One region of the Cupriavidus sp. KB_39 genome, then DNA from elsewhere that is predicted to be linked to it. Evidence: predicted binding sites of a transcription regulator. Region 1 holds the regulator's gene; the other holds the start of a gene.
The links. Region 1 encodes sigma-54, which starts transcription at its own class of promoters, with help from an activator protein. Its sites were predicted from a motif close to TGGCANGNAANCTGCTTT; they were not measured.

Region 1 (4,192 bases):
ATCCGGTTCGGGTGGATCAGGTTCAAGTGGCCGACGAGGTCCGCCGCCGAGGTGGCTTCGCGGGCGAATTCCACGTCGAAGGCCCGGTCGGCCCCTTCCAGGCCAGCRACCCACGAGAGCTTGATATCGGCTGCGTTGTCGTCGAAGATCGACTGCGAGGTGACGCCGGTGAGTTCCATGCGCGTATGACTTTCGGGGGCGGACAGGCCGTTTCAGGCGGCCGTTGGGGCGGGAGTCAGGGGTGCCACTGCGTCAGCAGATCATGCACCGCTTCCGACGTGGGCAGTGTGGCGAGGCCCTCGCGCATCTCGCGGTCCGAGAGCAGTTGGGCGATTTCCGACAGGATTTCCAGATGTTGTTGCGTGGCCTGTTCCGGCACGAGCAGGAAGATCAACAGCGACACCGGCTTGCCGTCCGGCGATTCGAACGGAATGGGCTCGGCCAGGCGCATGAAGCCGGCCAGCGGCTGCTTGAGACCCTTGATGCGGCCATGCGGAATGGCCACGCCGGCACCCAGACCCGTGGAACCCAGCGATTCGCGCGCGAACAGGTTATCGGTCACGGTAGCACGCGCCACGCCATGGTTGTTCTCGAACAGGAGCCCGGCTTGCTCGAACACCCGCTTCTTGCTGGTGACGGTGACGTCGAGATGGATGTTGCCGGGTGGCAGCAATTTGGCCAAACGATTCATGGGCGATGCGCGAGAAGTCAGGTTAGCGGGCCGGGGCGCGAAGGCCGTCCCGCCGGATTCGGGGCGAAACTTGGGTACCGAGATCTTGTCTGGGACGCCCGCATTGGAGCGTCCGGCCATTATAGAGCAGGGCTCCACCGCGATTTTGCGATGCAGCGCCGGGGTCGCGGCGGTGCCACGACGTGCCGGCCGGCTTGCCCACCCGGGGTGTCCCGGGGCCGTCCTGTCGTTATTTGTATGGCGGAGCATACACCGAGGCGGGCGGCTTGCGAACACTTGTTCCCATTTTGACCGCTCCCGGGGGCCCCGGGTCGCCCTCCGGCGTGGCAATAAGGTAACGAAACATTCCAGGTGCCCGCACCGTCACCGCCATGGCGCGCGCCCATCAAAAAAGCCGCGCTGATTGCGCGGCTTGAGCTCTTCTTTTCAGTCCTCTGCAGGGTCGGCAACCGCTCTGTTTTCGGTTGCCTGCAGGTCTCTACTGCTGCGTCAGTTGCTGGGCGGCCATCTGGTACTTCACCGCCTCGCGATCGTGGCCCTGTACGCGGTCCTTGTAGCGGATGACCTGGCGGTCGAGCTTGTCGACCAGACAGTCGATCGCCGCATACAGATCTTCATGATGCGCTTCGACGAAGATGTCCTTCCCCTTCAGATGCAGATTGATTTCCGCGTACTGGCGCCGGTCCTTCTCCTTGTGGTTGTCCACCGATAGCAGCACGCTCACGCCGATGACCTGATCGAAATGCCTGACAATTCGCTCCAGTTTCGTTTCCACATACTCACGCAGCGGGGGCGTGATGTCGAGGTGGTGTCCACTGATCTTGAAGTTCATAGCGCTTCTCCTTCTGAAAGAGCCGCACCAGGCAGGCGGTTGCGGCTCGGCTACAAAGTCTTGCGGAGATTGACTGCGGGGATCTTGAGCGCTTCGCGGTATTTCGCCACCGTGCGGCGTGCGACCACGAAGCCTTGCTCACCCAGCAGTTCGGCGATCCGGCTGTCGGAAAGAGGATTCCTGGGGTCTTCGGCTCCTATCAGTTGCTTGATCAGCGCGCGGATTGCCGTGGAGGAGGCCGCGCCGCCAGTCTCCGTAGAGACGTGGCTCCCAAAGAAGTACTTCAACTCGAAAGTACCCATGGGCGTGGCCATGTACTTATTCGTGGTGACCCGGGAAATGGTCGACTCATGTAAACCGAGTGTATCGGCTATTTCCCGCAAAACCAAGGGGCGCATCGCGATTTCGCCATGCGTGAAAAAGTTCTTTTGACGTTCCACAATTGCCTGCGAAACACGCAGGATCGTATCGAATCGTTGCTGGATGTTCTTGATAAGCCACCGCGCCTCCTGAAGCTTCTGCTGCAGGCCTGCCGTCCCCGTTTCGCCCTTCGCGCCGCGCAGGATCTGCGCATACATGTCGTTGATGCGCAGCCGTGGCATGACATCCGGATTGAGCGCCGCGATCCACCCGCTGCCGCTCTTGCGCACGAACACGTCGGGCACCACGAAGTCGGCCTCGGGACGGTTGAACGCGTGCCCCGGATACGGCGCCAGCGAGCGAATCAGTTCGTGTGCCGCCTTCAGTGCTATTTCGTCCACCTGGAGCGCTTTCTTTAGCCGCGTGTAGTCGCGCACGGCCAGCAGTTCCAGATGATGATTGACGATGGTCAGCGCCAGCTCACGATGGGAGTGCTTCAGGCGACGCAATTGCAGGCTGAGGCACTCCGCGGCATTGCGCGCGCCCACGCCGGGCGGGTCGAAGCTCTGCAGCAGGGTCAGGATCGCGTGGACTTCGTCGATCTCGAATTCGAGTTCCTCGGGCAGTTCGGTGCAGATTTCCTCGAGCGAGGCGCTCAGGTAGCCGTCATCGTCGAGCGATTCGATCAGGAAGATGGCCAGGCCCTTGTCGCGCACCGAGATCTTCAGCGGGGCCAACTGCCCCATCAGGTGCTCGCGCAGCGTGGGCTCGGCATCGCGCAACTGCATCGGCGACTTTTCGTCCTCGTCGCCCTGGGGGCGGCGGGCGAAGTCGTCGAGGCTCCAGTCRCTGCCGTAGTCCTCGCTGCCGTTGTCGTTGTAGTTGTCGTCCTCACCGCCGGACGCGCCATCGGTGCGCGCGTCGCCGTTGGGCTGAGGCTCGGAGGAGGCCGGCGCGGGGGCGCTCTGGAGGTTGACCGAGCCATCGGCGGCTACCCGCAACGGGCTTTCGATCCAGTCGTTTTCGCGTTCGAGCAGGGGATTTTCGGTCAGCGCCTGTTCCACTTCCTGCTGGAGTTCAAGCGTCGAGAGCTGCAACAATCGAATCGACTGTTGCAGCTGCGGGGTCAATGCCAGATGTTGCGAGAGACGAAGCTGAAGCGACGGTTTCATGCGACCTATTCTATGCGCATCCTTCCGACTATGGAACGGAAATTGCTATCGCCTATCGCTCTGACTTCCTGATCGACCCCGGCTGTCGCCGTGGAGGCCGGGAGAAGCGCGGCCGCACGCGGCGGCCGATGGGTCACATGCGGAAATTTTCGCCCAGGTACACGCGTCGCACGGACTCGTTGGCGATGATTTCCTCAGGCTGGCCGGCGGCCAGCACCGTGCCTTCGCTGATGATGTAGGCGTGGTCGCAGATGCCGAGCGTCTCGCGCACGTTGTGGTCGGTGATCAGCACGCCGATGTTGCGCGCCTTCAGGAAGCTCACGATGCGCTGGATTTCGCCCACGGCGATGGGGTCCACGCCGGCGAACGGCTCGTCCAGCAGGATGAAGCGCGGCGCGGAGGCCAGCGCCCGGGCAATTTCCACGCGGCGGCGCTCGCCGCCGGAGAGCGACAGCGCCGGGTTGTTGCGCAGATGGGCGATCTGCAGGTCGTCCAGCAGCGAATCCAGGCGGCGTTCGATCTCGGCCTTCGGCAGCGGCTTGCCCTTCTCCAATTGCAACTCGAGCACGGCGCGGATGTTTTCCTCGACGTTGAGCTTGCGGAAGACCGAGGCCTCCTGCGGCAGGTAGGACAGGCCCATGCGGGCGCGCTCGTGGATCGGCAGGCCGCTGATGTGCTGGTCGTCCAGCACGATGTCGCCCTCATCCAGTGCCACCAGGCCCACGATCATGTAGAACGACGTGGTCTTGCCGGCGCCGTTCGGACCGAGCAGGCCGACCACCTCGCCGCTCTTCACGTCCAGCGAGACGTCCTTGACCACGGTGCGCGAACCGTAGCGCTTCTTCAGGTGGCGCACGACCAGCGTGCTGCTGTCGGTACGGGCGGCCGACGGGGCTGCGGAGGCGTTCGGGGCGAGCGTGGCGGAGTCGTTCATCAGGTCAATGCATGCGTGACGCGGCGGGCGCGTCCGGGGTTCAGGGCTTGCCGGGCGCGGGCGCCGGCTTCAGTTCCAGCGGCGGTGGCGGCGCGGCGGCGCCGCTGGCCGGGTCCGCGCGCGGCGAGAGCACGGCGCGCACGCGGCCGGACGGGTTGCCGGTGGAGGTGTTGTTGTCGCCGCCGGCAGCCGTGTAGTACTCG
Region 2 (4,192 bases), on a different contig from region 1:
GATCGATTGGGCTCATGGTGGCTCCCCGTGATGACGTCCGCAATTTATACCCGGATAAAATTAAAGTCAATATTACCCGGGTATAAATTTACCCTGAGGTGGCGAGGGAATAACAGCAGGGTGTCCTGCGTTTACGGGGCATGCGGCCGCAACCAGGCCGCCACCCTTCACGAGGAGCCCCGTGCCCAGTCATCACCGATCCCCATCACCACCGCTAAAGTTCCTCCTGCCGTTATTGGCCGCCCTTGCGCTGCCCGCCGTCGCCGCCCCGCCCGCCAGCCCTGACAGCGCTGCGTTCCTGTCGGAAAGCGATRCCGCCATGACAAAAATGATGGACGACATGGCGGTCAAGCCCAGCGGCAACGTCGACGAGGACTTCGTCGCGATGATGATTCCCCACCATCAGGGCGCCATCGACATGGCCATGGCCGAGCTGCGCCACGGCAAGAACGAGCAGCTCCGACGCATCGCGCAGGAAATCATCGTCGACCAGTTGCAGGAGATTGCCGCGATGCGGCTCGCGCTCGGACAGCCCCTGCCCCCATCCGCGCCGGCGCCCACCCGCCCCGATCCGGCCCAATCGGCCAGCCAACCCACCACCCCCAGCCATTCCGCTCACGCGCACTGATGCGCCCACGACCATGACAAGACATTCCCTCAGGAACACCCTCTCCCTCATGCTGCTGCTCGGCGCGGCCAGCGCGGTTCTGGCCGGGCAGGCGCCGGGACCGTCGACGGCCCCKGACGTCCCCATCAGCCACCGCGACCGCCTCTATGCCGCCGAGCAGTTCTCCAACACGGTTTCCGTGACRGACCCGGCGGACAACCGGCTGCTGGGCGTCATCCGCCTGGGCGACCCYGCGCCGGGCAACTTCAGCCCGCTGTATCGCGGTCAGGTGCTGGTCCACGGGATGGGCTTCTCGCCGGATCACCGCACGCTTGCCATCGTGTCGATTGGGTCGAACTCGGTGTCGTTCATCGACACGGCTACCAACGCCGTCAAGCACGTCACCTACGTGGGACGGTCGCCGCACGAGGCGTTCTACACGCCGGACGGCAAGGAGGTCTGGGTCACCGTGCGCGGGGAGAACTACATCTCGGTGATCGACGCCGCCACGTTCCAGGAAAAGACCCGCATCACCGTGGCCGACGGCCCGGGCATGCAGATCTTCTCCCCCGATGGCAAGTACGGCTACATCTGCTCGTCGTTCAATCCGGAAACGGCCGTGGTCAGCGTGGCCGACCATCAGATCGTGGGGCGCGTGAAGCAGGAGAGCCCGTTCTGCCCGAACATCGCCGCCACGCCTGACGGCAAGCAGGTCTGGTTCACGCTCAAGGACGTCGGCAAGGCCCAGGTGTTCGAGGCCCGCCCGCCCTTCCGCCTGATCAAGACGCTGGAGACCGGCCCGATCACCAACCACGTGAACTTCGCCCACACGGCGGCGGGCGACTTCGCCTACATCACGGTCGGCGGGCTGAATCAGGTCAAGGTGTTCCGGACCGATGACTTCTCCCAGGTGGCCACGATTCCGGTGGGCAGCCTGCCGCACGGCATCTGGCCYTCGGGCGACGGCACSCGCATCTACGTGGGGCTGGAGAACGCCGACCAGCTGGCCGCCATCGACACCGCCACCAATCGGGTAGTCGCCAACGTGCCGGTCGGGCAGGCGCCGCAGGCCATCGCCTATGTGCCGAACGCCGTGCCTGAGGGCGACGGCACGCAGGGACTCCAGCCGCTGGGGGTGGCCGGGCAGACCACGCAGCTGAAGCTGCATGGCGTCGTGAACGGCAAGCCTGTGGCCACCGACCATGCGCCGACCAGCGTCACGCTGTTCGATCAGGGGCTGCTCCAGGTCCTGCAGGCWTCGGCSACCGGRTTGCAGCCSAAGCGCGCCTACGTGCTGGCGCTCGCCACCCGCGCGGACGGCAGCGGCCCGCTGGAGCCGCTCGCCGCCTTCATGTCGAATCCGGCGGGCTCGGCCATCGTCAACGCGATTGGCCCGATCCGGCAGGTGGTGCGGGACGATGCGGGGGCCGGCGCGCGCCGCTATCTCGTGATCGCCCCGTCCGAGAACGGCAAACCCGGCGCGCCTGTGCAGGTGCAGGCGCTGTAGCCGGTCCGGGGGGCCGGGAAGGTACGGCGGATGATACAAATGGCACGACATTTGCGTAGTACCKGGCAAATGCGTAGTACCCATCCCGGCCGCGCCCACATTCCCAGAACAATGCCCCTTTCCGCCTCAACCCTCGTCCTTCGGGCCAAGCAGCTCGAAATCGAGGCCGTCCGCCTGATGGCAAGTCGCGTGGAGTTGGCCGACCTGATCGGCCAGCTGATCCACGCCTTGCAGCGTGAACGGGGGGCCAGCAGCATCTTCCTGGCCTCCGGTGGGCAACGGCTGGCGCAGGAGCGCCAGACGGCGATGGGCGAGGCGGTCCACATCGCCTCCCGGCTGGGCGAGCGCTTCGCCAGCCAGCTGGAAGCGGGCCATACGGGTACGGCGTCGATGGTGTCGTTGATGGCCTGGGTCCAGCTCGATCTGGCCACGCTGCCGGCGCTGCGCCAGTCCATCGATCAATGCCAGACCACCGCGCACGACGCCGTGGCGGCGTTCAGCCGCCTGATTGCCGCGCTGCTGGAGTTGATCTTCCATCTGGCCGATGTGGCGATGTATCCGGGCATCGCCCGGCCGCTGGTGGCCTTCGTCTACCTCGTGCAGGGCAAGGAAGCCGCCGGGCAGGAGCGGGCCGTCGGGGCGCAGATGTTCGCCTCCGGCACCTGTGCGGGCACCGCGCCGCAGCGCGTGCAGCAGTTGGTGGAAGCCCAGCAGCGCAGCTTCCAGATGTTCGAGCGCTTCGCCGACCCGTCGCTGCTCGCCGCATGGCGGCAACGGCAGGCCAGCGCCGCGGTCGCCGCGCAGGACGGCATGCGCCGCACGCTGCTGACCACGCCGCCGGGCACGGCGCTGGTGCACGACGACAGCGAGAAGTGGTTCGAAGTCTGCAGCGAGGTCATCACGGGCATGTGGACGCTGGAGATGCAGGTGGTGCAGGACCTGCGCAAGGCCTGCGAGGCGCAGATCCAGCGTTCCCAGGCCGATCTCCAGGATTCGGCCGGGCTGCTGCGCCAGCTACTGGACAACCCRCCGCCCCATACCCATGCCGTCGAGCGCTTTTTCGATGTGGCCGAGCAACCCGCCGCCGCCCCTGTGCTGCCGGGCATGCCCGATGCCGGAAACGGACCCRCCGAGGTGCACGCCACCACCGTCACGTCGCTGGAGCGCCTGCTGCGCCAGCAGTCGGCGCGRCTGGCCCAGACCGAAGTGGAACTCGATGCCGCCCGGCGCGCGCTCAAGGAGCGCAAGGTGATCGAGCGCGCCAAGAACGCGCTGATGGCCCGCATGGGGCTCAGCGAGGACGCCGCGTTCCGGGCCTTGCAGAAGGCGTCGATGGACAACAACCGCCGGCTGGCGGACATTGCCGAAGCCACCCTCTCGCTCACCGGCCTCGCCCTGCCCCCACAGGACGACGATCAGCACCAGGATTGAACCCGCCCGGCCGCGCGCACCAAAAGCGGGCAGCCCATGCACTACCAACGCCCCCTAGATCGTCACTTGCCCCAACCCGGCCCAACCCGGCCCCACCCGGCGGCGGGCATGGAACGTGCGTCAGCACTGACATCGGGCTGATGACGGCCCGGCAGTGCATCACCCTGTAAAGCATCAAGGATGACGGCGTCCTGTCACGTGCCGGCCAGAGGCCGGGCGGACGGACGCCGTTTGTCTTTTCTGAGCCAAACGAAGGAAACGGAGAGGAATACCCCATGGCCTATCTCGCCCCCACCGAGTTCGTCACCAAGATGGTCGATGCCGGAGAGTCCAAGCTGCTGATGTCCACGCGTGACACGCTGATCCGGTCCTATATGGCCGGCGCCATCCTGGCGCTGGCGGCAGCCTTCGCGGTGTCCATCACKGTCAACACCGGCAACGCGCTGGTTGGCGCGCTGCTGTTCCCGGTTGGCTTCTGCATGCTGTACCTGATGGGCTTCGACCTGCTGACCGGCGTCTTCACGCTCGCGCCGCTGGCCGTGCTGGACCGCCGCCCGGGCGCCACCTGGAGCGGCGTGCTGCGCAACTGGGGCCTGGTGTTCTGTGGCAACCTCGCCGGCGCCGTCACCGTGGCGTTCTTCATGGCC

Region 2: AB4Z27_RS00605 (nitrate- and nitrite sensing domain-containing protein) is a predicted target of sigma-54. The motif match lies at 2,155-2,172, and genes of this name have one in related genera.

The regions. Positions count from the first base shown of each region.
Region 1 is NZ_JBFREV010000014.1:93,557-97,748, forward strand. It holds gene hprK (HPr(Ser) kinase/phosphatase) at 1-179, opposite strand, end outside; gene AB4Z27_RS13305 (PTS sugar transporter subunit IIA) at 236-691, opposite strand; gene hpf (ribosome hibernation-promoting factor, HPF/YfiA family) at 1,170-1,523, opposite strand; gene AB4Z27_RS13315 (RNA polymerase factor sigma-54) at 1,574-3,055, opposite strand; gene lptB (LPS export ABC transporter ATP-binding protein) at 3,189-3,989, opposite strand; gene lptA (lipopolysaccharide transport periplasmic protein LptA) at 4,030-4,192, opposite strand, start outside.
Region 2 is NZ_JBFREV010000001.1:132,409-136,600, forward strand. It holds gene AB4Z27_RS00590 (DUF2239 family protein) at 1-16, opposite strand, end outside; gene AB4Z27_RS00595 (DUF305 domain-containing protein) at 182-628, shown strand; gene AB4Z27_RS00600 (YncE family protein) at 642-2,114, shown strand; gene AB4Z27_RS00605 (nitrate- and nitrite sensing domain-containing protein) at 2,292-3,545, shown strand; gene AB4Z27_RS00610 (formate/nitrite transporter family protein) at 3,821-4,192, shown strand, end outside.